4 regions of the Saccharopolyspora terrae genome follow, and region 2 is predicted to be linked to each of the others. Evidence: riboswitches for the same ligand, from Rfam matches in the RefSeq annotation. Region 2 holds a riboswitch; each other region holds the start of a gene.
What was found. A riboswitch is a leader RNA that binds a small molecule or an ion and turns the genes downstream of it on or off. The one in region 2 is predicted to bind cobalamin.

Region 1: another riboswitch for cobalamin. It lies ahead of metE (5-methyltetrahydropteroyltriglutamate--homocysteine S-methyltransferase); the one in region 2 lies ahead of E1181_RS23855 (putative cobaltochelatase).
Region 3: another riboswitch for cobalamin. It lies ahead of E1181_RS08880 (ABC transporter substrate-binding protein); the one in region 2 lies ahead of E1181_RS23855 (putative cobaltochelatase).
Region 4: another riboswitch for cobalamin. It lies ahead of E1181_RS13530 (ribonucleoside-diphosphate reductase subunit alpha); the one in region 2 lies ahead of E1181_RS23855 (putative cobaltochelatase).

What each region holds. Positions count from the first base shown of each region.
Region 1 is NZ_SMKS01000019.1:29,241-35,062, forward strand. Features, by position in the region: gene E1181_RS13505 (helix-turn-helix domain-containing protein) at 1-744, shown strand, start outside; gene E1181_RS13510 (helix-turn-helix domain-containing protein) at 764-1,768, shown strand; gene E1181_RS13515 (VOC family protein) at 1,872-2,639, shown strand; cobalamin riboswitch at 2,745-2,973, shown strand; gene metE (5-methyltetrahydropteroyltriglutamate--homocysteine S-methyltransferase) at 3,104-5,374, shown strand; gene E1181_RS13525 (ribonucleotide-diphosphate reductase subunit beta) at 5,481-5,822, opposite strand, start outside.
Region 2 is NZ_SMKS01000054.1:18,074-23,895, reverse strand. Features, by position in the region: gene E1181_RS23875 (MFS transporter) at 1-790, shown strand, start outside; gene E1181_RS23870 (LysE family translocator) at 704-1,330, opposite strand; gene E1181_RS23865 (S1 family peptidase) at 1,630-2,448, shown strand; gene E1181_RS23860 (GNAT family N-acetyltransferase) at 2,528-3,010, shown strand; cobalamin riboswitch at 3,264-3,436, shown strand; gene E1181_RS23855 (putative cobaltochelatase) at 3,472-5,499, shown strand.
Region 3 is NZ_SMKS01000009.1:124,686-130,507, forward strand. Features, by position in the region: gene E1181_RS08850 (NAD(P)-dependent alcohol dehydrogenase) at 1-43, shown strand, start outside; gene E1181_RS08855 (putative quinol monooxygenase) at 60-383, shown strand; gene E1181_RS08860 (MFS transporter) at 464-1,654, shown strand; gene E1181_RS08865 (hypothetical protein) at 1,567-1,992, opposite strand; gene E1181_RS08870 (iron-siderophore ABC transporter substrate-binding protein) at 2,029-3,027, opposite strand; gene E1181_RS08875 (SDR family NAD(P)-dependent oxidoreductase) at 3,248-4,018, shown strand; cobalamin riboswitch at 4,294-4,475, shown strand; gene E1181_RS08880 (ABC transporter substrate-binding protein) at 4,540-5,529, shown strand; gene E1181_RS08885 (FecCD family ABC transporter permease) at 5,526-5,822, shown strand, end outside.
Region 4 is NZ_SMKS01000019.1:36,320-42,141, forward strand. Features, by position in the region: gene E1181_RS13530 (ribonucleoside-diphosphate reductase subunit alpha) at 1-1,955, opposite strand, end outside; cobalamin riboswitch at 2,003-2,224, opposite strand; gene rox (rifampin monooxygenase) at 2,285-3,703, opposite strand; gene E1181_RS13540 (VOC family protein) at 3,853-4,239, opposite strand; gene sigJ (RNA polymerase sigma factor SigJ) at 4,318-5,208, shown strand; gene E1181_RS13550 (AAA family ATPase) at 5,228-5,737, opposite strand.

The sequences.
Region 1 (5,822 bases), on a different contig from region 2:
AAGCAGGAGCTCGACCGGCTGCGGACGGCGCTGGACGAGATGCGCGACCCCGTGGAAGCCGAAGCGAGGCAGGACTTCTGGCACTTCCCCGACGGGGGGCCGGTCCTCATCGTCACCGGCGGTCTCAGCGAGAAGCACTGGTCGCCGCTGGGCACCCCCAGCGAGCCCAACTTCCTGTCGCTGGCCCGCTGCGCCGACCTCGACGCCGCGGTGGAGCTGTTCGGGACGGTGCGCGCGGCCAACCCGCGTTCAGAGGTGGAGATCCGGCTCGAGAACCTCGGCGACGACGACCTGCGCGCCCACCTGGTGTTCCTGGGCAGCGGCGCGGCCAACCCGTGGGTGGAGTGGCTGACCGCCGAGTGGCCGGTCCGGCAGGTCCCCGACGAGGACGTCCCCGACGGGTCGGTGTTCGAGATCGACGGCGAGCGCAGGCTCAAACCCGGCTTCCGCGGTGATCAGCTGGTCGAGGACGTCGGAATGCTCGCGCGGATCCCGAACCCGAACAACATCCGCCGCACGCTGACCTTCTGCAGCGGCGTGTTCACCAGGGGAGGGTTCGGCGCGGTGCGCTGCCTGACCGATCCGCAGGCCAGGGACCGCAACCTCTCCTACCTCCGCGACAACGTCGAGGACCTCGACCGCTTCGGGGTGCTGATGCGGGTTCCGGTGATGCGGCACGTGACCGGCACGCCCGACCTGCAGAACCCGGCGAACCGGCTCTACGAGTGGCGACCGAAGACCTGATCGCGAGGAGGCAGCGGTGGTGAGTGCACAGCGGTCCGGTCTCGGCGCACGGCTGCGGGAACTGCGCCAGGGGCACGGTCTGACGCAGGGGAAGCTGGCGCGGGTGCTCGGCGTGGCGGTCTCCAGCGTCTCGCAGTGGGAAGGCGGCGTGAAGGTGCCGCCACCGCCGCGGCTCGGCGACTACGCGACCTTCTTCGCGGCCGAGAACCCCGCGAGGAACGGCAAACTTCCGTCACCGGCCTCGCTCTCCGAGCAGGAGCGCCGGGTCCGCGCGAAGCTCAAGGAGGAGCTGGACGCGCTGCGGTCCCACTCGGAGGATTCCGCCTCGGCGCAGGGGTTCTCGGACTTCTGGAGGTTCCCCGACGGCGGTCCGGTGCGCATCCTCACCGGGCGCGTTCCGGCCCGGAACCTCTCGCCGCTGGCCTCGCCCGAGCGGCGCAACTACATCGGGATGTCCTCCTACGCCGACGGCGACTCGTTGATCGAGCTCTACGGGCACGTCCGGGCGCTGAACCCCGTGTCGGACGTGCGCTTCGACATCGCCCGCCGCATCGACCCCCACGACCTGCAGGCGCACCTGGTGCTGCTGGGCAGCCCGGCGATGAACCCGATGCGGCGGCAGGTGCGCTTCGGCCTCCCGGTGCGCCAGGTCGAGGTCGACGACCTCGGGCACGGAGAGGTCTTCGAGGTCGCCGAGGAGTCCCGGCAGTACCGGCCGACGCTGCACGACGACCGGCTCATCGAGGACGTGGGCATGCTGGCGCGCTTCCCCAACCCCTACAACGTGCGGCGCAGCCTGACCTTGTGCAGCGGTGTGTTCACCCGCGGCGGGTTCGGCGCGGTCCGCTGCCTGACCGACCCCGAGCTGCGCGAGCGCAACCACGAGCGCCTCAAGCACCGGATCGCCGACCCGGACAACTTCGGGATGCTGATGCGCGTTCCGGTCGTGCGCAACGCGACGGCCACCCCGGACCTCAGCAATCCCGACACGTGGCTGCGGGCGTGGTCCCCGATCAAGTCCTGAGCGCTCCTCCGCGTCACCAGGGGTGACACTCCCGCGCTCGGTGGGCGATTTGTCGGGGCCGCTGGTTACCGTCGTGGCAGTTCCCGGAAGCTGAGGAGGAGTCATGGCGGAAGTCGATGCGGTGCAGCCCAACGGGACGCCCGCGTGGATCGATCTGGGGACCCCGGACCTCGATCGTGCGATGCAGTTCTACGGCGCCGTGTTCGGATGGGAGTTCGACGTGGGGCCCGAGGAGACGGGCCGCTACACGATGTGCCTGCTCCGGGGCAGGGAAGTCGCCGCGCTCATGCCCAACCACGACCCGGGAGCGACCGAGTTCTGGTGGAACGTCTACTTCGCCACCGATGACGTCGCCGGCACCGTGTCCAAGGCGGAGGCCGCCGACGGCCACGTGATCACCCCGCCCATGGACGTGATGGACAAGGGCCGGATGGCGATTCTCTCCGACCCGGTCGGCGGGCAGTTCGGGCTCTGGCACGGCAACCGCCACGTCGGCGCCCGCCTGGTCAACGAGCCGAACACGTTGCTGCGCAACGATCTCGTCACCCCGAACCCGGGTCCGGCGCGGGAGTTCTACCCGAAGGTCTTCGACTTCAGCCTGGACAGCGACGGGTACTTGGGCGAGGACGACTTCACGTTCCTGCGCCGACCTGACGGCCACGAGATCGGCGGCATCCTCGGCGACCCGTCGGCCCCCGCTTCGTCCTGGGGCACGCTGTTCATGGTCGAAGACGCCGACGCCACCGCGCGACGCGCCGCCGACGCGGGCGGTGTGGTCCAGCCGCCCTACGACATGGCCTACGGCCGCATCGCCGAGATCAAGGACCCGTTCGGCACGCCCTTCACCATCGGTGCCGCCAAGACCGGCTGAGCACCGGCGTGATCGGGATCTCCTCCAGGTGTCGAACGGGAGCTCAGAGCCGAGACGGGGACCGCGCCGGGAGCTGCGCGGGGTTGTCTCGTGCCCGCGGATGGTTAGCCTGAGGGTGCTGGTGGTTCGTCCGGTCGAGCGGTGAGCGCGATGGGACGAGGCAAGAGGGAACCCGGTGCGAATCCGGGACTGCCCCGCAGCGGTGAGCGGGAACGACCGCCGTCATCACGCACTGGACGTCACGCGTCCGGGAAGCGACGGCCAGTAGGACCGGTCTTGCAGACGAGACCGGGTGCCCGCGAGTCCGAAGACCTGCCACCGGCGCGCGCACCGACGGTGCGCGCTGGTCCGAGGTCTCGCGGGAGGGCCTGGCGGACGATCAGCGGGCGACGTGCGTCCGCTGGTCGGCGCGTGCCTGTCGCGAAGTCCTCGACCGACCACGTCGAGCTCGCGAGGAGAGAGCGTTGACCAGCAAGATCGGATCCACCGTACTCGGACATCCCCGGATCGGCCCGAACCGGGAGCTCAAGCGCGCCCTGGAGTCCTACTGGGCGGGCCGCAGCGTTGAGGCGGACCTGCGGGAGGTCGCGCGCCGGCTGTGGGAGGACACCTGGCGGGGTCTGGCCGAAGCCGGCCTCGACTCGGTGCCGGGCAACACGTTCTCCTACTACGACCACGTCCTGGACACCGCCGTCACCTTCGGCGCCGTCCCGCGCCGCTACGCCGAGCTGGGGCTCGGCGCGCTGGACACCTACTTCGCCATGGCCCGCGGCACCGAGGCCGTGCCGCCGCTGGAGATGACGAAGTGGTTCGACACCAACTACCACTACCTGGTCCCCGAAATCGGTCCGGACACGAGCTTCTCGCTCACCGACCGCACCGCCGTCGAGCAGTTCCTCCAGGCGCGCGAGCTCGGGGTGGAGATCCGGCCGGTGCTGGTGGGGCCGCTGACCTTCCTGCTGCTGTCCAAACCGTCCGAAGAGGACTTCGACCCGCTGGACAAGCTCGCCGAACTCACCGACGCCTACGAGCAGCTGCTCGGGGAACTCCACCGGGCCGGTGCCCGGTGGGTGCAGCTCGACGAGCCCGCGCTGGCCGCCGACCGCACCCCGCAGGAGCTCGACGCGCTGCGCAACACCTACCGGCGCCTCGGCGACCTCGCCGAACGCCCCGCGATCCTCACCGCCTGCTACTTCGGCGATCCCGGTGACGCGCTCGGCGTGCTCGCCGCCGCGCCGATCGAGGGCCTCGCCCTGGACCTGGTCACCGAACCGTCCACTGCGGACCGAGTCGTCGCCACACCCGGGTTGCGCGACAAGGCCCTGGTCGCGGGGGTGATCGACGGCCGCAACATCTGGCGCGCCGACCTCGACCGGTGCATGACCGCGGCGGCGACGCTGCTCGGCTCGGCCGGTGAGGTGAGCATCGGCACGTCCTGCTCGCTGCTGCACGTGCCCTACGACGTCGACGCCGAGACCAACCTCGATCCGCAGGTCAAGCCGTGGCTGTCGTTCGCCGCGCAGAAGGTCCGCGAGGTCGTCACCCTCGGGCGGGCTCTGCGCGAGGGCCGCGAGGTCGTCGAGCCCGAGCTGATCGAGGCGCGTGCGGCGGTGGCCGACCGGGTGCGGGCGGAGCGGGTGCGCGACAACCGCGTTCGCGCGCGACTCGACTCGCTGCGCCCGCAGGACTCCCGTCGCACCGATTACGCGAAGCGGCGGGAAGCGCAGCAGAAGTCGCTCCGCCTGCCACCGCTGCCGACCACCACGATCGGATCGTTCCCGCAGACCACCGACGTCCGCAAGGCGCGCGCCGCGCTGCGCGCCGGGCGCATCGACGCGGCCACCTACCGGCAGCGGATGCGCGACGAGGTCGAACGGGTCATCGCGCTGCAGGAGGACATCGGCCTGGACGTGCTGGTGCACGGCGAACCCGAGCGCAACGACATGGTGCAGTACTTCGCCGAGCAGCTCGACGGTTTCGCCGCCACCGACAACGGGTGGGTGCAGTCCTACGGCTCCCGGTGCGTGCGGCCGCCGATCCTGTTCGGCGACGTGCGGCGACCGGAACCGATGACCGTCGAGTGGGCGGCGCACGCGCAGCGGCTCACCGACAAGCCGGTCAAGGGAATGCTGACCGGGCCGGTCACGATGCTGGCGTGGTCGTTCGTCCGCGACGACCAGCCGCAGGCCGACACCGCCCGCCAGGTCGCGCTCGCCATCCGCGACGAGGTCCGCGACCTGGAGGCCGCCGGGATCCGCGTGGTGCAGGTCGACGAGCCCGCGCTGCGCGAACTGCTGCCGCTGCGGGCCGAGCAGCGGCCGGCCTACCTGGAGTGGGCGGTGGAGTCGTTCCGCCTGGCCACCTCCGGGATCGCCGAGGCGACCCAGATCCACACCCACCTGTGCTACTCGGAGTTCGGCGACGTCATCGACGCGATCGTGGCGCTCGATGCCGACGTCACCAGCATCGAGGCGGCCCGCTCCCGCATGGAGGTCCTCGCCGACCTCAACGAGGTCGGTTTCGACCGGGGCGTGGGGCCGGGCGTCTACGACATCCACTCACCCCGGGTGCCCGACGAGGAGGAGATGGAGGAGCTCCTGCGGGCCGCCCTCAAGGCGGTCCCGGCCGACCGGCTGTGGGTCAACCCGGACTGCGGTCTCAAGACCCGCGACTACCCGCAGGTCGAACCGGCGCTGCGCAACATGACCGACGCAGCCCACCGCACCCGCCCCTGATCCAGCGGGGTCCCCACCACCAGCGGCCCTGGTGATGGTGCACCGGGCAGTTCCGGTCCGAACCGTCCACGATCGAAGTCCGGTCGGTTCGGACCAGAACCGCCCCTCAGTCCCAGGTGAGCGCCGCGCCCGACTGGTACTCCGTCACACGGGTCTCGAAGAAGTTCTTCTCCTTCTTCAGGTCCATCGTCTCCGACATCCACGGGAACGGGTTGTCGGTCTCCGGGAAGACCGGCTCCAGGCCGAGCTGCGCGCAGCGGCGGTTGGTGATGAACCGCATGTACTGCTCGCACACCTCGGAGTTCAGCCCGAGCATCCCGCGGGGCATGGTGTCCCGGCCGTAGGCGTTCTCCAGCTCGCACGCCTCGCGGAGCATCGTGCGCGCCTCCTGCTGGAACTCCGGGGTCCACAGGTGCGGGTTCTCCAGCTTGATCTGGTTGATGCAGTC
Region 2 (5,822 bases):
CGGTTTCAGCGTCAGCGGCTTGGTGTCCGCGCTGGTCGCGACCTGGGGGCCGTTCCCGCTGGTCAGCGCCTACGTTCCGCACTTGGTCCTGTGCGCGGTGACGCTGCCGCTGGCGTTGCGCTGCCCGGAGACGCGCGTCGAGCCGGCGGCCGGAGCACCGCGCGGCAGGGGAGTGCGCGATCCGCGGTTCCTGCGCCGGGTGGCGCCGGTCGCGCCGTGGATCTTCCTGTGCCCCACGGTCGGCTTCGCCGTGCTCCCCGCCCAGGTCACCGTCCACGCGCCCGGCTACGAGGTGCTCTACGCGGGGGTGTCGACGCTGTGCGCGCCCGGTTTCGGCGCGGTCGTGCAGCCCTGGGCTCGCCGGATCGCCCGGCGCGGGGTGCGGGCGACGGCCGTGTTCGGGTTGCTGGCCATCGCCGCCGGGCTCGTGCTGGCCGCCGTCGCGGCGTGGCAGGCGCAGCCGTGGCTGGGCCTGCTCGCCGCGCTGACGCTGGGCACCGGCTACGGCTTCGTCTCGACCTACTGCCTGACCATGGTGGGCCGCATCGCCGGACCGTCCGAGCTGGCAGGGTTGACCGCGATCATGTGGGTGCTGGCCTACCTGGGGTTCTGCACGCCGTTCGTGATCAGCCTGCTCTCGGATGTGGTCGCGGTGCCGGTGGTGCTGCTCGTGCTGGCCGGGTTGGCGCTGCTGACCCTGCTGTCAGCTCGCGACGAGACCGATCGAGATGGTCACGAAAGCCGTCGCGCTCAACGCGTCCAGCGACTTCGAGACTCGGGGGTTCTTTAGCCGGTCGGCGATCCCGGCGGCGGCTAGCACGATGGTGACCTCCCAGATCGCCGCCAGCACCAGGAACAACACGCCCAGCGCGACCAGCTGGAGCGCCGGCTGCGTGGACGCACCGACGAACTGCGGCAGGAACGCGAGGCTGAACAGCAGCATCTTCGGGTTGGTCAGGTTGCTGAGCAGGCCGCGCAGGTAGGGGTTGGTGTCATCCGGCGGCGGAACGTCCAGCGAGCCGGACTCGCGCCTGGTCAGCCAGTACCCGCGCACGATGGTGGCCGCGAGGTAGAGCAGGTAGGCCGCGCCCACCCACTTCAGCGCCACGAGCACGCCCGGCGCCTGGGTGATCAGCGCGCCCAGCCCGGAGATGACCAGCGCGACCTGCAGCGCGCTGGCGGTGTGGATTCCGGCCAGCGCCAGCAGTCCCGCCTTGCGGCCGTGGTTCAGCGACGTGCGCAGCAGCAGGAAGACGTCCACTCCCGGTGTGATGATCACGACCGCGCTCGCCAGCAGGAAGGCGGGCAACGGCGTCGTGTCCAGGAGCACGGCGATTTCCTCTCCACTTCGGGCAGCACGCACTGCCACATCGCTTGATCAGGTTCTTCTCGTCATCCGGTCAGGTGAGATCGGCGGGTGCCGGTGGTGGAGGTACCCCGGTTCCGCGATGCCCTGGGATGGAGGTGCGACTGCCAACGGCGACATTCGCGAAAGGATTTGCTTCCGGAGTCGAGTTTAACGAAATATTTTCCGGCGAAACTGTGAGTTGCGACTCGTGATGTTTCGGTGTGCGTGCGATTACGGTGTGTCCGCTCCGCCGATGACCGCGACAGCTGGAGGCACCGACTTTGGGCCGCGACGAACAGGGATCCGCCGACAAGACCCGTGCGCTGCGCGCGCTCGCCATCGCCGGAGCGGTCACCGCCCTGGCGGGCGCGAGCCCCGCCGCCCACGCGGACCCGGCGATCACCGGAGACGACCAGCCGCAGTCCCGGATCCTCGGCGGCTCGGGCAGCACCACCGACGACGCGCCCTGGGTGGTCGCGCTGACCGACCGGTACGGCAACCAGTTCTGCGGCGGCACCCTGATCCGCGCGGGTGAGGTCGTCACCGCAGCGCACTGCGCGCACGATCCGCTCACCGGGGCCGAGCGCTCGCCCGAGGACGTCCGCGTGATCGCCGGGCGGACCGACCTGCGCAGCTCGCAGGGCAGCGAAGCCGAGGTCGACGACGTGTGGGTGCACCCGGGCTACGAGGACTTCACCACCGGCGACGACCTCGCCGTGCTCAAGCTCAGCGCACCGCTGCCGCAGCGCCCGCTCCCCGTGGTCGCGCCCGGTGAGACCGCGCCGTACGAACCGGGTGCCATGGCCCGCGTCTACGGATGGGGCCGGACCAGCGAGAACGGCCCCAACTCGGACAGCCTGCGCTCCGTCGAGGTGCCCGTCGCCGCCGACGAGGCCTGCCGCTCGGCCTACCCGAACTACGACCCGCGCAGCATGTTCTGCGCCGGATACCCCGAAGGCGGGCGCGACGCCTGCGCCGGCGACTCCGGCGGGCCGATCGTCGCGGGCGGGCGGCTCATCGGCGTGGTGTCCTACGGCACCGGTTGCGGTCGTCCCGGCACGCCCGGCGTCTACACCAGGCTGTCGAACTACCCGTTGTGAGCGGCGGGCGAGTGGTCTGCACAACTCCCGCCGCTGGCGAGTGCGGGAAACCGGGAAGTCCTGTGATATCCAGGTAAGGGTGACCCTTCAGCCGCTCGCGACCGCCGTGCAACGCGCCTACACCGCAGACCTCGACGCCTCCGACTTCTACCGGATGCTGCGGCTGCGGGTCGACGTCTTCGTCGTCGAGCAGGAGTGCCCCTACCCCGAGCTCGACGGGCGCGACCTGGAGGACTCCACCCGCCACTTCTGGGTCGACTCCGCCGACGACTACGTGCTCGGATACCTGCGGCTGCTGGAAGACCCCGACGGCACCTACCGCATCGGCCGCGTCTGCACCTCCCAGAGCGCCCGCGGCCTGGGCATCGGCCGCAAGCTGATGCGCGCCGCCGTCGCCGAGGTGCAGAACTCGCCCGCCGTGCTGTCCGCCCAGACCTACGCCAAGGACTTCTACGCCTCCTTCGGCTTCGTCGAGACCGGGGACGAATACCTCGAAGACGGCATTCCGCACGTCGACATGCGCCGCGAACCCCGCCGCGCGGGCGTGACCGCCGGACGCTGAGGTGCCTTCAGGGATGCGGTGTCCGTTTTAGGCGTGGGACTCAGCTGGCACCGCCGCGGGTTCTCCAGCGGCTTCGTGGCGAGTACGCCGCGACGCCGTGTATTGGCTATACATCAGGAGTGGCGCACGGAGTGCACGGAGCCGCTCAGGTTCTGCTGCTGGCACCGCCAAGCAAAGCAACCACCCCCAACTCCGAACTGTGAGTTGGGGCGCCGGAAGGTTGGGCGCTTGATCGACGTCTGGGACGATGTCGGTGAATCCGTTTGCAAGGGGTGTTGGCAGGAAGCCGGTGCGAGTCCGGCACGGTCGGCGCCACTGTGACCGGGGAGCGGACCTCCCGCGCGAGCCACCGGGGTGACCTGGGAAGGCCGGAGGGACGTGACGATCCGGGAGTCAGGACACTGCGGCCCCTTGTTCCCGACAGCGGGGCGTCCGCACCCCGAGGAAGGAACCACACCGGCATGTCCGCTGCCCCTCGCTTCCCCTTCTCCGCCGTGGTCGGCCACGACGACCTGCGGCTCGCGCTGCTGCTCAACGCGGTGCACCCGCGCATCGGCGGTGTTCTGGTGCGCGGCGAGAAGGGCACGGCCAAGTCGACCGTCGTGCGCGCCCTCGCCTCGCTGCTGCCGGCGCTGGACGTCGTCGACGGCTGCCGCTTCGGCTGCGACCCCACCGCGCCCGACCCGCAGTGCCCCGACGCGCCGCACGGCGACACCGCCACCCGGCGGCCCGCGCAGCTCGTCGAACTGCCCGTCGGTGCCACCGAGGACCGGCTCATCGGCTCGCTCGACCTCGAACGCGCCCTGACCGAAGGCGTCCGCGCCTTCCAGCCCGGCCTGCTCGCCGGAGCGCACCGCGGCGTGCTCTACGTCGACGAGGTCAACCTGCTGCACGACCACCTCGTGGACCTGCTGCTCGACGCCGCCGCCATGGGCCGCGCCCACGTCGAGCGCGACGGCGTGTCCGTCTCGCACGCCTCGTCGTTCCTGCTGGTCGGCACCATGAACCCGGAAGAGGGTGAGCTCCGGCCGCAGCTGCTCGACCGCTTCGGGCTCACCGTGCAGGTCGCGGCCTCCCGCGAGGTCGGCACCCGCACCGAGGTCGTCCGCCGCCGGCTCGCCTTCGAAGCCGACCCCGCCGGGTTCGCCGCCCACTGGGCCGACGCCGACGCCGAACTCGCCGAGCACATCCGCGCCGCCCGCGCCCGCGTCGAGGACGTCGTGCTGCCCGACTCCGAACTCCGCCGGATCTCCGCGCTGTGCGCGGCCTTCGACGTCGACGGCATGCGCGCCGACCTGGTGCTGGCGCGCACCGCCATCGCCCACGCCGCCTGGCGCGGCGCCGACGCCGTCACCGAGGAGGACGTCGAAGCCGCCGCCCGCCTCGCCCTGCCGCACCGGCGCCGCCGCGACCCGTTCGACGAACCCGGCATGGCCGAGGACCAGCTGCAGCAGGCCCTCTCCGACGCGGCCGAGCAGGCCGAGGACCAGCCGCCGGAAGACCCCGACGACGACCCCGACGGAGGACCCGACGGCGGTCCCGGCGGAGGCGGCGAACCCCAGGACGAGCCCACCGGCCCCACCGGAGGCGGTGGCGGCGAGGAGCAGGACCAGCAGCCCGGTGGCGGCGACTCCGAACGCGCCCCCGTCGGCGCCGGGCAGTCGTTCCGCGCCCGGTTGCTGGAAGTGCCCGGACTCGGCGAAGGCGCACCCGGCCGCCGGTCTCGCGCCCGCTCCCGCAGCGGGCGCACCACCCGCGCCACGACCGTCGACGGGCACGGACTGCACGTCACCGCCACCCTCGCCGCGGCCGCGCCCCACCAAGCCGCGCGCGGACGCAGCGGACCCGGCCTCGTCCTGCGCCCCGACGACGTCCGCCGATCCCTGCGCGAAGGCCGTGAGGGCAACCTCGTGCTCTTCGCCGTCGACGCCTCCGGCTCGATGGCCGCCCGCGACCGGATGACCGCCGTCAGCGGCGCCGTCCTGTCCCTGCTGCGCGACGCCTACCAGCGGCGGGACAAGGTCGGCGTGATCACCTTCCGCGGCGACCAGGCCGAAGTCGCCCTGCCGCCCACCTCGTCGGTCGACATCGCCGCCGCCCGGCTCCGCCGGATGCGCACCGGCGGACGCACCCCGCTCGCCGACGGACTGCTGCGCGCCCAGCACGTCATCCAGACCGAGAGCACCCGCGACCCGCAGCGCCGGCCGCTCGTCGTGCTGCTCACCGACGGCAAGGCCACCGTCGGCGTCCGAGGAGCCACCGGCAGCAAGCAGGCCGTCGACGACGCCCTGCGCGCCGCACGCGTGCTCGCGGGCACCGGAACCGCCTCCGTGGTGGTCGACTGCGAGAACGGTCCCGTCAAGCTCGGACTGGCGAACCAGGTGGCCGCAGCCCTGGGCGGACCCAGCCTGCGGCTCGAAGAGCTCTCCGCCGAACACGTCGCCGGAGTCGTGCGCGCCGTCAGCGGTGACAGCGGGTTGGCCGCTTAGTCTCGTTTTGGTTACGAGATTCAACCCTGTGAGTACCGACCCAACGGTCGGATTGGTACGGTGACCGCCAGTCCACCTGACCCCCAGGGGTGGACCTCCAAAGTGCCCCGCGCTCCCAGCGACCCCCAGGCCGGTTGAGCGCGGGGCTCTTTCTTTTTGTCTTCCGTGGCTGAGTTGCTCAGCGGTGCGGGTGGGGGAACCTGAGCGGCGCTGTGGACTCCGCGCGCCACTCCTGATGTATGCCAATACACGGCGTCGCGGCGTGCTCGCCACAGCACCGCTCAGAACCCCCGGCGGTGCCAGCTGCTCAGGTGGTGAAGGAG
Region 3 (5,822 bases), on a different contig from region 2:
CGACGCCGGCCGCATCCGCGGTCGCGCGATCCTCACCCCCTGAACCGGAGGCGACGACGATGATCTTCATCACCGCGAAGTGGCGGATCAAGCCGGAGCACGCGGAGAGGTGGCCGGAGATCGCCCGGTCCTTCACCGAGGCCACCCGCGCCGAGCCGGGCTGCCTGTGGTTCGACTGGTCCCGCAGCCTCGAGGACGAGACCGAGTACGTGCTGGTGGAGGCGTTCCGCGACGGCGAGGCGGGGGCCGCCCACGTCACGTCGCAGCACTTCCAGGACGCCCGCGCGCAGCTCCCGCCCTACCTGGCGGAAACGCCGCGCATCATCAACGCCGAGCTCGACCAAGCCGACTGGTCGGAGCTGGGCGAGATGTCGGTGGACTGACGCACCGGAGGGGGTGCGCCGCTGCGCGCACCCCCTCGACCCCGAATCGTTGCCTTCGCTAATGGTCTACCGTTCGGATCATGACCGCTCCGCCGATCACGCGCGTGCCGAACCGCTGGCTGATGCTGGCGATCTCGATGTTCGCGCAGCTGGCAGCGACGGTGTTCACCAACGCCGCCCCCGCGCTGATCCCGAACCTGCACTTCGAGCGCGGGCTGTCGTTGTCCCAAGCGGGCCTGATCGCCGCGGCGCCGCTGGCCGGGACCATGTGCACGCTGATCATCTGGGGTGCGATCGTCGACCGCATCGGCGAGCGCGTGTCGCTGCTGATCGGGCTGAGCATGCTCGCCATCAGCGCCGCCGCGGCGGCGCTGGCCGACTCGCTGGTGCTGCTGGCGGTGCTGCTGTTCCTCGGCGGCGCGGCCGGCGCCAGCTCGAACTCGGCCAGCGGCCGGGTCGTCTCGGGCTGGTTCCCACCGCAGCGCCGGGGCATGGCGATGGGGATCCGGCAGACCGCGCAACCGCTCGGGGTGGGCCTGACCGCGGTGCTGGTGCCCAACCTGGTCGAGGCGAGCGGCCTCGCCGTGACCATGCTGACCGTGGCGGCGGTGTGCGCGTTGGCGGCGGCGCTGGTGGCCGCGATGATCGTGGACCCGCCGCGGCCGTCGATGGCCGAGTCCCGGCGATCCGGCCACGGCGCGAACCCCTACCGCGGCGACCGCCGGCTGCTGCGCATCCACGGCGTCTCGATCGCGCTCACCGTGCCGCAGCAGACCGTCTGGACCTACATGCTGGTCTGGCTGATCGCGACCCAGCACTGGACCACCGCCGCGGCGAGCGCCCTGGTCGGCACGACGCAGCTGCTCAGCGCCCTGAGCCGGGTCGGCGCGGGGATCTGGTCGGACCGGATCGGCAGCCGGGTGCGCCCGATCCGCTACTTCGCCTTCGGTTCGGCGATCGCGATGGGCGGGCTGGCGGCGTTCTCCGGCACTCCCCTGGCGCTGGCCTTCATGATCGCCGCCTCGATCATCGCGGTGGCCCACAACGGCCTGGCGTTCACCGCGGTGGCCGAGATCGCGGGCCCGCACTGGAGCGGGCGGGCCATGGGAGCGCAGAACACCGGCCAGTCGCTCACCGCCACCGCCGTCCCGCCGGTGATGGGAGCCCTCATCGCGGTCGCGGGCTACCCGATCGCCTTCGCGGTGGCCGGGTGCTTCGCACTGCTGGCGGTCCCGGTCGTTCCCGCTCGCAGCGTCACACCCGAGGTGTGAGCGCCTGCTGGGATTCGAAGAGCGCCATCACGCCGGGCTGCTCGCCCTCCGGCCAGGTCCCGGACCCGCCAGACCCCGTATTTGAGCAGCGCCCGGCCGCAGTGCACGAACAGCTCCTCGACGTTGACGACCACCGCCAGCGCCGGGGGCACGCCCTTGAGCGCGAGGTCGGCCATCGCCACGAAGAACAACCGCGACCGCTCGATGAACCGGCGGCTGACGTCGTCGTTCCCGGAGACCGCCTTCTCGGCGATCTCCGGGAACGGCGGCTCGACGACCTCGCGGAGTTGCGCTTCTGAGGTGACCTGCTCGGCCTCGGCCGGATCCCACGAGGGCACCGTTCTCTCCTGATCAGTGGTGCGCCTCGGAGCGGGTCAGCCCGCCTGGGCCTGCGCGATCAGCGGCACGACCTCATCCACCGCGTAGGACATGCCCGCGGCGGTGCCCGCCGAGAACGCCTGCACGGCCTGCTCGTCGTGCAGCACGACGGCGCGGTGCTCGCGGACCGACTGCAGCGACTGGAAAATCTGATCCCTGTCGACCTCCGCGGCGGACAGGCCGATCGGGAACATCACGGTCAGGTCGGCGTTGAACAGGTCCATGCGCTCGGGCGAAACGCTGACGAAGAAGTTGTCCCCGGCCACCGCCTGCACGGCCGGCGACTGGCGGAACCCCAGCCGCTCCATGAACTCCAGGCGCGAACCGCCGTTGACGTAGGCGCCGTAGGAACCGACCATCTTCGCCCCGACGGCCACGGTCTTGCCCGCGAACTGCGGGTGCGCGGCGGCCGCCTGCTGGAACTTGGCCTCCAGGTCGGCCTTCTGCTGGGCAGCTTCGGCGGACTTGCCCAGCGCCTTGCCGACCATGTCCAGCTGCTGGTCCCACGTGGTCAGGTAGCTCTCGCCGCCCGGCGGGATGCTCACCACCGGAACGCCGAGCCGGTTGAGCAGGTTGTAGCGCTCCTTGTCGCCGCTGGCGCGGGTGTCGAGGATCAGGTCGGGCTGGAGCGCCGCGACGGCCTCCATGTCGACCTCCATGGTGCCGAGCATCTTCGGCGGCGTGGCGTAGCGCTTGTCGGCGGGGATCCACGGCGGGACGCCGTCACCGCCCACCGGCAGCCAGTCGGCGGCACCGACGGGCTGCACCCCGAGGCTCAGCGCGGTTTCGGCGTCGCCCCAGCCCAGCGCGACGACACGCTGGGGACGCTCCGGAACGGTGACGTCACCGAACGCGGTCTTGATGGTGACCGGGAACTGGCCGTCCGCCGATGCGGCGGCGGGCTCGTCGTTCTCGGGACCGGCCGCGCCGCAGCCGGTCAAGGCGATTCCCAGCAGGACTGCCATGATCAGCCCCAGGGTCCGCATCCAGCGCATTTCCACACCTCGCAGTGAGTTAAGTGCGCCTAACCTAACTAACGCTCCGTGTGGAGTCCACCCCGAGATCTACTCGCTGTGACCGACGTTCGTCACATTCGTCCACACCGGACGATCGACTGCTCACCCTCGGTTCATGAGCAACTTCCGGCCGGGTCGTGCGTTGAGCCTCACGAAGGCCCGGTCGGGGCGTTCGAGGGTGCGGAAGGACGCGATCGCGATGGACAGGCTCAACGGCAAGCGCGTGCTCGTGACAGGTGGGGCGTCGGGGATCGGGCAGGCCAGCGTGCTGCGCCTGCTCGACGAAGGCGCCAGGGTGCTGACCACCGACATCGATGAGACCGGGCTGAAGGAGACCTCGCGGCGCGCGGCCGCGGCCGGCACGTGCGACCTGCTGGGCACCCTGCCCCTGGACATCTCCCAGGAGGACGCCGTCGACGCGACGGTGCCGGCCGCGGCCGAGCAGCTGGGCGGGCTGGACGTGCTGGTCAACGCGGCGGGAATGCTGCACAGCGCGCACACGCACGAGTGCTCGCTGGAGCTGTGGAACCGGATCCTCGCGGTCAACCTCACCGGCACCTTCCTGGTCACCCGCGCGGCGTTGCCCGCGCTGCTGGAGACCGGCAGCGGCGTGGTGATCAACTTCAGCTCGACCTCGGCGAACTTCGCGCACCCCTACATGGCCGCCTACGCCGCGAGCAAGGGCGGCATCCAGTCGTTCACCCACAGCATCGCCCTGGAGTACGCCAAGCAGGGCCTGCGCGCGGTCTCGCTGGTGCCCGGCGGGATTCGCAGCGGCATCACCGAGACCACCGCGGACAAGCTGCCCGCCGACACCGACTGGGACCTGTTCACCAAGCTCTCCCCCGCTCTCGGCAGCGGATTCGCACCGCCGGAGCACGTGGCGGGCGTGGTCGCGATGCTCGCCTCCGACGACGGCGCCTTCATCACCGGCACCGAGATCCGCGTCGACGGCGGCACGCACCAGTAATCCACACCCCAACTTCCACTGAAACCCGGCACCCAACTTCCACTGAAGTCGGGTACCCGACTTCCACAGAACCCCGGCACCCGACTTCCACTGAAACCTCGTACCCGAGTTCCACTGAAATCGGGTACCGGAATTCCACTGAGATCCCGGACCCGACATCCACTGGAACCTCGTACCGCTGGTCAACGGGTGATGCTGCGCGCGGAGTGCGCCTGACTCACGACGTCGAGGTGGTCCGGCGCAGCGGCCGCCGGATCGACCGCGCCCCGGCCGGTTAGACTCGATCGCGAGCCGGTCGTGCCACGTGTGGCCGATGGGAATCCGGTCGGAAGCCGGAGCTGACGCGCAGCGGTAGGGGTGACGGGCGAGCCCGAGCCACTGGATCGCACTCGATCCGGGAAGGCGGCTCGCCCGGTGGAGCCCGAGCCCGAAGACCTGCCGGCTCCCCGGACCCGCACCGGTTCCGGGAATCGGCCGACCAGGTCTCGCGCATGGGCCTGGGGTGAGGATTTCCGCACAACGTGTTCTTACGCTGGACGCGCACGGGCTTGATGCTGCTCTGCGCCACCGCACTCGCCGCCTGCAACGCTCCCGCGACGGAGTCGGCTCCGCCTCGGGTGTCGCTGCCCAACTGCGACGGGCACGTCTCGGTGTCCGAACCACCGCGCCGCGCCGTGAGCCTCAACCAGTCGACCACCGAGATCATGCTGGCGCTGGGCCTGGCGGACCGGATGGTGGGCACCGCGACCTGGACCGATCCGGTCGATCCGGCGCTGGCCGCCGAGAACTCCCGAGTACCGCGGCTTTCCGACAACAACCCGTCGTTCGAATCGGTGCTGGCCACCGAGCCCGACGTGGTGCTGGGCGCCTACCAGGCGGTGTTCACCGACGAAGGCGTGGCCTCGCGGGAGCGCTTCGCCGAGCTCGGGGTCCCCACCTACCTCTCCCCCTCCAACTGCTTTCCCGAGGAGGCACCGCTCGCCGAGCCGGTCGAGCTCGACGACATCTACCGGGAGGTGCAGGAGATCGCCACGATCTTCGACGTCCCGCAGCGCGGCGAGGCGCTGGTGGCGCAGCTGCGGCAGCGGGTGGCCGACGCCCAGCGCAAGGCCGTGCCCCACCGGGACACCTCGGTGCTGTTCTGGTTCGCCCGCACCGAATCCCCTTACGTGGCAGGATCAACCGGATCCCCGGCGATCATGACCCGCACCCTCGGGGTGCGCAACGCCTACGAGGACGTGCGCTCGATGTGGCCGCAGGTGTCGTGGGAGGACGTCCTCGCCCGCGACCCCGACCTGCTGGTGCTCGGCGACCTCACCCGCGACGGCGAAGGCGATTCCCTGGCCGCCAAGCAGGAATTCCTGCGCACCGACCCCGCGATGTCACGGCTGCCCGCCGTCGGCGAGGGCCGGTGGATGGGCATGACCGGCACCGAGATGAACATCAGCATGCGCACGATCACCGGGATCGAGCGGCTCGCCGACCGGTTGGCCGAGCTGGAGCGTCGGTGAGGACCGGGCGCCTGCCCTCCTCGCTGATCGTGCTGGTCGGGATTCCGCTGCTGCTGCTGTCGATCGCCGTGGCGGTCACGCTCGGACCGGCTCCGCTGTCGGTGACCGACGTGGCCGGTGTGGTGGGCGCACGGCTGGGCCTGGGCGAGACCGACGTGTCGCGGATCGGACAGGGCATCGTCTGGCAGCTGCGGTTGCCGCGCGCGGTCCTCGCGGCGATCTGCGGCGCCGGGCTCGGGGTGTGCGGCGCGGTGCTGCAGTCGCTGCTGCGCAACCCGCTCGCCGATCCGTTC
Region 4 (5,822 bases), on a different contig from region 2:
GCCGTCGGCGCGATGGCCATCACGTTGGAATTGCGCATCCCGCTGCCGCGAACCCGCTCCCGCAGCGACGACCAGTCCAGCGTCGAGCTCCGGTCCAGATCTGCGCTCCCGCGCGCTTCCCGAACGAACTCCTGGGAATCGATCGGCAGGATTCCCCGGCTCCACAGCGAGCCCTCGAACGAGGCGTAGCGCCCGCGCACCTCGGCGAGCCGGCTGGAGGCGTCGATGGCGTGGTAGCTGATCTCCTCCATGCTGCGGTCGGCGAACTCCACGGCGTCATCGGAGGACATCGGGATCCGCAGCTTCAGCAGCGCGTCGGAGAAGCCCATCAGCCCCAGCCCCACCGGGCGGTGCCGGCTGTTGGAGCGCTCGGCCTCGGGGATCGTGTAGAAGTTGATGTCGATGACGTTGTCCAGCATCCGCACGGCCGTGCGGACGGTCGCGGCGAGCCGGTCGCGGTCCAGGCCGTCGGCGGTGACGTGCCGGGCGAGGTTCACCGACCCCAGGTTGCACACCGCGACCTCGTCGGCGGCGGTGTTCAGGGTGATCTCGGTGCACAGGTTCGACGAGTGCACCACACCGGTGTGCTGCTGCGGCGAGCGCAGGTTGCACGGGTCCTTGAAGGTGATCCACGGGTGCCCGGTCTCGAACAGCATGGTCAACATCCGCCGCCACAGCTCGACGGCCCGAACCCGCCGGAACACGCGGATCTCGCCGCGGTCGGCCGCCGCCTCGTAGTCGCGGTAGCGCTCGGCGAACGCCGAACCGCAGAGGTCGTGCAGGTCGGGTGTCTCATCGGGGGAGAACAGCGTCCAGGACTCGTCGGCCTCGACGCGGCGCAGGAACTCGTCGGGCACCCAGTTCGCGGTGTTCATGTCGTGGGTGCGCCTGCGGTCGTCACCGGTGTTCTTGCGCAGGTCCAGGAACTCCTCGACATCGATGTGCCAGGTCTCCAGGTACGCGCACACCGCGCCCTTGCGCTTGCCGCCCTGGTTGACCGCCACCGCCGTGTCGTTGGCGATCTTCAGGAACGGGACCACGCCCTGCGACTCGCCGTTGGTGCCGTGGATGTGGGCGCCGATGCCGCGCACCGGGGTCCAGTCGTTGCCCAGCCCACCCGAGTACTTGGCCAGCAGCGCGTTGTTGCGGTAGGAGCTGAAGATCGACTGGAGGTCGTCGTCCACAGTGGTCAGGAAGCACGACGACAGCTGCGGGCGGGTCGTGCCGGAGTTGAACAGCGTCGGCGTCGAGCACATGAAGTCGAACGACGACAGGAGTCGGTAGAACTCGATGGCACGCGCGTCGCGGTCGTCCTCGCGCAGCGCCAGGCCCATCGCCACCCGCATGAAGAACGCCTGCGGCAGCTCGAAGCGGACGCCGTCGTGGTGCAGGAAGTACCGGTCGTAGAGGGTTTGCAGCCCCAGGAAGTCGAAGGCGAGATCGCGCTCGGCCTCCAGCGCCGCGCCCAGCCGGGACAGGTCGAAGCGGGCCAGTTCCGGGTCGAGCCGGCCCAGCTCGATCCCCCGCCGCACGTAGTCGGTGAAGTAGGAGGCGTAGCGGTCGCGCATCTGCTCCTGGTCGGTCTGCTGCGGAGCACCGGCCAAGTAGCTCAGCGCTTCGCCGCGCAGCTTGTCCAGCAGCAGCCGGGCCGTGACCAGGGAGTAGTTCGGCTCGGACTCCACCAGCGTGCGCGCCGACATGATCAGCGCTTCGCCGAGTTCGGCGTCACCGATGCCGGGGTAGACGTTGCGCTCGACCTCGGTGAGCACCGCTGACGGGTCCACGTCGGCGAGTCCCGCGCAGGACTGCTCGACCACAGTGGACACGCGGCCGCCGGTGAGCGGAATGGGTTCGGACAGTGCGGTGTCGGTCACCGGGACTCTCTCCTCGCGAGCTCGGAAGGCATGCCCGGAACCGGCGGCAGCACGCGAGGACGCGACGGAAGCGAAGACCATCGCATGTCCGCGTGGACCCTCCCGCGAGGTCCCGGACGGCGCGCACGGGCGTGCGCGCGCCGGTGGCAGGTCTTCGGACTCACGGGCGCCCGGTCTCGTCTGCAAGACCGTGCCTACTGGCCGTCGCTTCCCGGACGCGTGGCGTCCAGTGCTCAATGACGGCGGTCGTTCCCGTTCACCGCTGCGGGGCAGTCCCGGATTCGCACCGGGTTCCCTGTTGCCACACCGGACCCGCGCGGGCCCGGTGAACCACCAGCGAGCGACACTCTACATCTTGGGTCTGACTCGTCCACCGACACCAACATGGGCGTGTCGGAGGGAGAAATGAGTCACTTCCCGAACCACTTCGACAGGTGGGGGAGGAGGTCCTGCTGATCGTGTCCGACCCATGCGACGTGACCGTCCGGGCGCAGCAGGACGGCGGGAGCGTCGAGCTCCGCGCCGACGTCGACGACGTGATCGACCCGGTCGTCCCAGCCGTCGACCGAGAGCTCGCCGGTCCGGTCGAGCAGCAGTCCGCGCCCGGCCCGCATCAGCTCGTAGAGGCGACCGCGCCCGAGCTCGACGTCGCGCATGCGCCTGCCGATCAGGTCGTGCTCCCCGCCGAAGTCGTAGCGCACGTCGAGCGCGATGATCTTCTCGGTCAGGTGCCGGTTGACCTCGTCGAAGTCCATCAGCTCCGACACCAGCCGCCGCACCGCCCGCGGGCCCGGCTCGGTGGACATCAGCTGCATCTGCGCGCGCGTGTTGTCCAGGACCGCGGCGGCCACCGGATGCCGTTCGTCCTGGTAGCTGTCGAGCAGGTCCGCCGGTGCCCACCCGGCGATCTCGGCGGCGAGCTTCCAGCCGAGGTTGAACGCGTCCTGGAGACCGAGGTTGAGCCCCTGGCCGCCGACCGGCGGGTGGATGTGCGCGGCATCGCCCGCGAGCAGCACGCGGCCCGAGCGGTAGCGCTCGGCCTGCCGGGTCGCGTCGCCGATGCGCGCGAGGCGGCGAGGCGAGTGCGCGCCGAAGTCGGTGCCCGCGATGGCCTCCAGCTGGCCGGTGAGCTCCTCGAGCGTCGGAGGTGTCGAGCGGTCGTCGGCCACACCGGCGGCGGGCACCACGACCCGGCACCACTCGCCGTCGAGAGGGCCGACGCCGAAGCGCTTCTGGGTCGTGCGGACCTCGTCGGTCACCGCGGCCATCGTCTCCGGTGACGCGGTCACCTTCATCTCGCCGAGCAGCGTGTCCACTCTGGACGGTTCGCCGGGGAACCCGATGCCGCACAGCTTGCGCACGGTGCTGCGACCGCCGTCGCAACCCACCAGGTAGCGCGCCCGCAGCCGCGAGCCGTCGGCCAGCTCGGCGGTCACCCCGTCCTCGTCCTGATCGAGCCCGACCAGCTCGCAGCCCCGCCGGACGTCAACTCCCAGCTCGGAGGCTCGCTCGGCCAGCAGCCGCTCGGTCGTGGTCTGCGGGATGCCCAGCACGTAGCCGTGCGCGGTGTCCAGGCGCTCGGGCGCGGGCTTGGAGATGGCGGCGAAGAACCCTCCGAGCGGGTACTTCGTTCCCTCCGCCAGGAACCGCTCCAGCAGGCCCCGCTGGTCCAGGACCTCGATGCTGCGCACGTGCAGACCCAACGCCCGCACGAAGTCCGTGGGCTCCGCGGCCTCGTCCACCACGACCACGCCCACCCCGTGCAGCCGCAGCTCCGCCGCCAGCATCAGACCGGTCGGACCGGCACCGGCGACAACAACGTCGATCATCTTTCAACCCCCGGTCACACCGTGCCGCGAAGTCGGCATCTTCGCAGCTCACGGCTTCAGATCGGAGATTCTGCGGCATGCCCGGGGGCTTGCCGCAAGCCCCCGGGTGCGCTATACGTTGAGCACGGCGGGAAAACAGCGCCGACGCGTCACCGGGCCTGGAACAGCTCCACCACGTTGCCCGACGGATCGCGCAACAGGACCTGCTGACCGCCCGGACCGCAGATGACGTCATTGCGGAAATCAACACCTTCGGCGCGCAGCCGATCCACCTCGGCGGCCAGGTCGTCGACGATGAGGTGGATCCGGTTCCACCCGCCGGGCCCGGGGACCGCGCCGTCCGGCATCGCCCGGCCCGCCGAACTGGTCGGACCGCTCAGCAGCAACCGGAGGGCACCCCTGGTGACGTCGGCGAACGCCGGTGCGAAGTCGTTCCGGACGGTGAAGCCGAGATGGCGCGCGTAGAAGTCGACGGCCTTGTCGACGTCGTCGACCATGTACCTGACGCTGACGAAACCACTGGCGTTCTCGGGCATGGTCTTCTCCTTCGTGGTCACATCCTGCGGATAGGTGGGTTCACAGTGATGAGCCCGGCCGGAGGGACGGTGTGACAGGTGGCGGACGACGATCGGCTCGCTCAGCGGTTCGAGCAGCAGCGAGGGCAGCTGCGCGCGGTGGCCTACCGGATGCTCGGGTCCGTGACCGACGCCGAGGACGCGGTGCAGAACGCGTGGCTGCGCCTGAGCCGAGCCGAGCCCGACGAGATCGCCAACCTCGGTGGCTGGCTGACCACGGTCGTCGCTCGCGAAGCCCTGCACCTGCTGCGGTCGCGCCGGCGTCGCCGTGAGGAGCTCGTCGACACCGCCGCCACCCCGTTGCCGGATCCCGTGGTCTCCGCCGTCGAGGGTGAGGATCCGGAGCAGCAGGCGCTGCTCGCCGACTCGGTCAGCCTCGCGCTGCTCGTGGTGCTGGAGTCGCTCAGCCCGGCCGAGCGGTTGGCCTTCGTGCTCCACGACATGTTCGACCTGCCCTTCGACGAGGTCGCGCGGCTGGTGGACCGCACCCCGGTGGCGGCCCGGCAGCTCGCGAGTCGCGCGCGGCGACGCGTCCGAGGTGCCGCGCCACCGACTCCCGACCAGGACATCGGCAGGCAGCGCGCGATCGTGGACGCGTTCTTCACCGCCGCGAACGCCGGCGACTTCGACGCGCTGGTGCGGTTGCTCGACCCCGACGTCGTCTTCCGCGCCGACTTCGGCGGTGAAAGGCCGCCCGCGGTGTACCGAGGGGCGGAGAAGATCGCCCGGCAGTCCCGCGCGAGTCGCGGTGCGGAGCTCCACCCGGTGCTCGTCAACGGCCTGCCCGGCGTGGTCACCGCCCGGTCCGGCCGTCCGGTGTCGATCATGGCGTTCACCGTGGTGGACGGCCGCATCGTGGAGATCGACGGCATCCGCGACACCGACCGGGTGAGGCGACTGACGGCCTCAGTCGTCCGATTCCGCGAATGACGGCCCGAACCTGCAACCGTTAGAACACCTCTCGCTGAATCCGGCCAACGATCTCATCCAGGGTGAGCCTCTCGGATACGGTGCGTTCGTCGATCAGGTCGAGCCGACCCGCCTGGCCGAACCACTCGCTCATCTCCGCGGCCCCGAACTCGGCGCATTTCGGCCGCGTCGCGTGCCGCCGCAAGGTCTCCGACCAGCTGATGTCGAAGTAGTAGAAGAAGCTCGGGCCCGCGTGGTCGTCGCGGAGGGACCGCAGCATCGCCCCGTAGCGGGGAGCCGACAGGATTCCTTCGAGGATCACGTGAAATCCGCGATCCAGCGCGAACCGCACGGTGTTCGAGATCAACTCGATGTTCGCCGCACCAGGCCGATCGTGCTCACCTAGCAGGATCCGGCGCAGGTAGTCCTGCTCCACCAAGGCCACGCCGCGCCCGACCCGTCGACGCAATTCCCGCGCCGCAGAGGACTTCCCAGAACCGGAAGGCCCGCGAAGAACCACCAGCCGAGTGCCGTCGTCACCGGTTCTCATGCGCCGTAGCTCAGCGCGGTCCTGTGGAACGCGGTCAGGACTGCGGCGTTGTCGCAGTCGAGTGTCAAGTCGAAACAGATGTCCA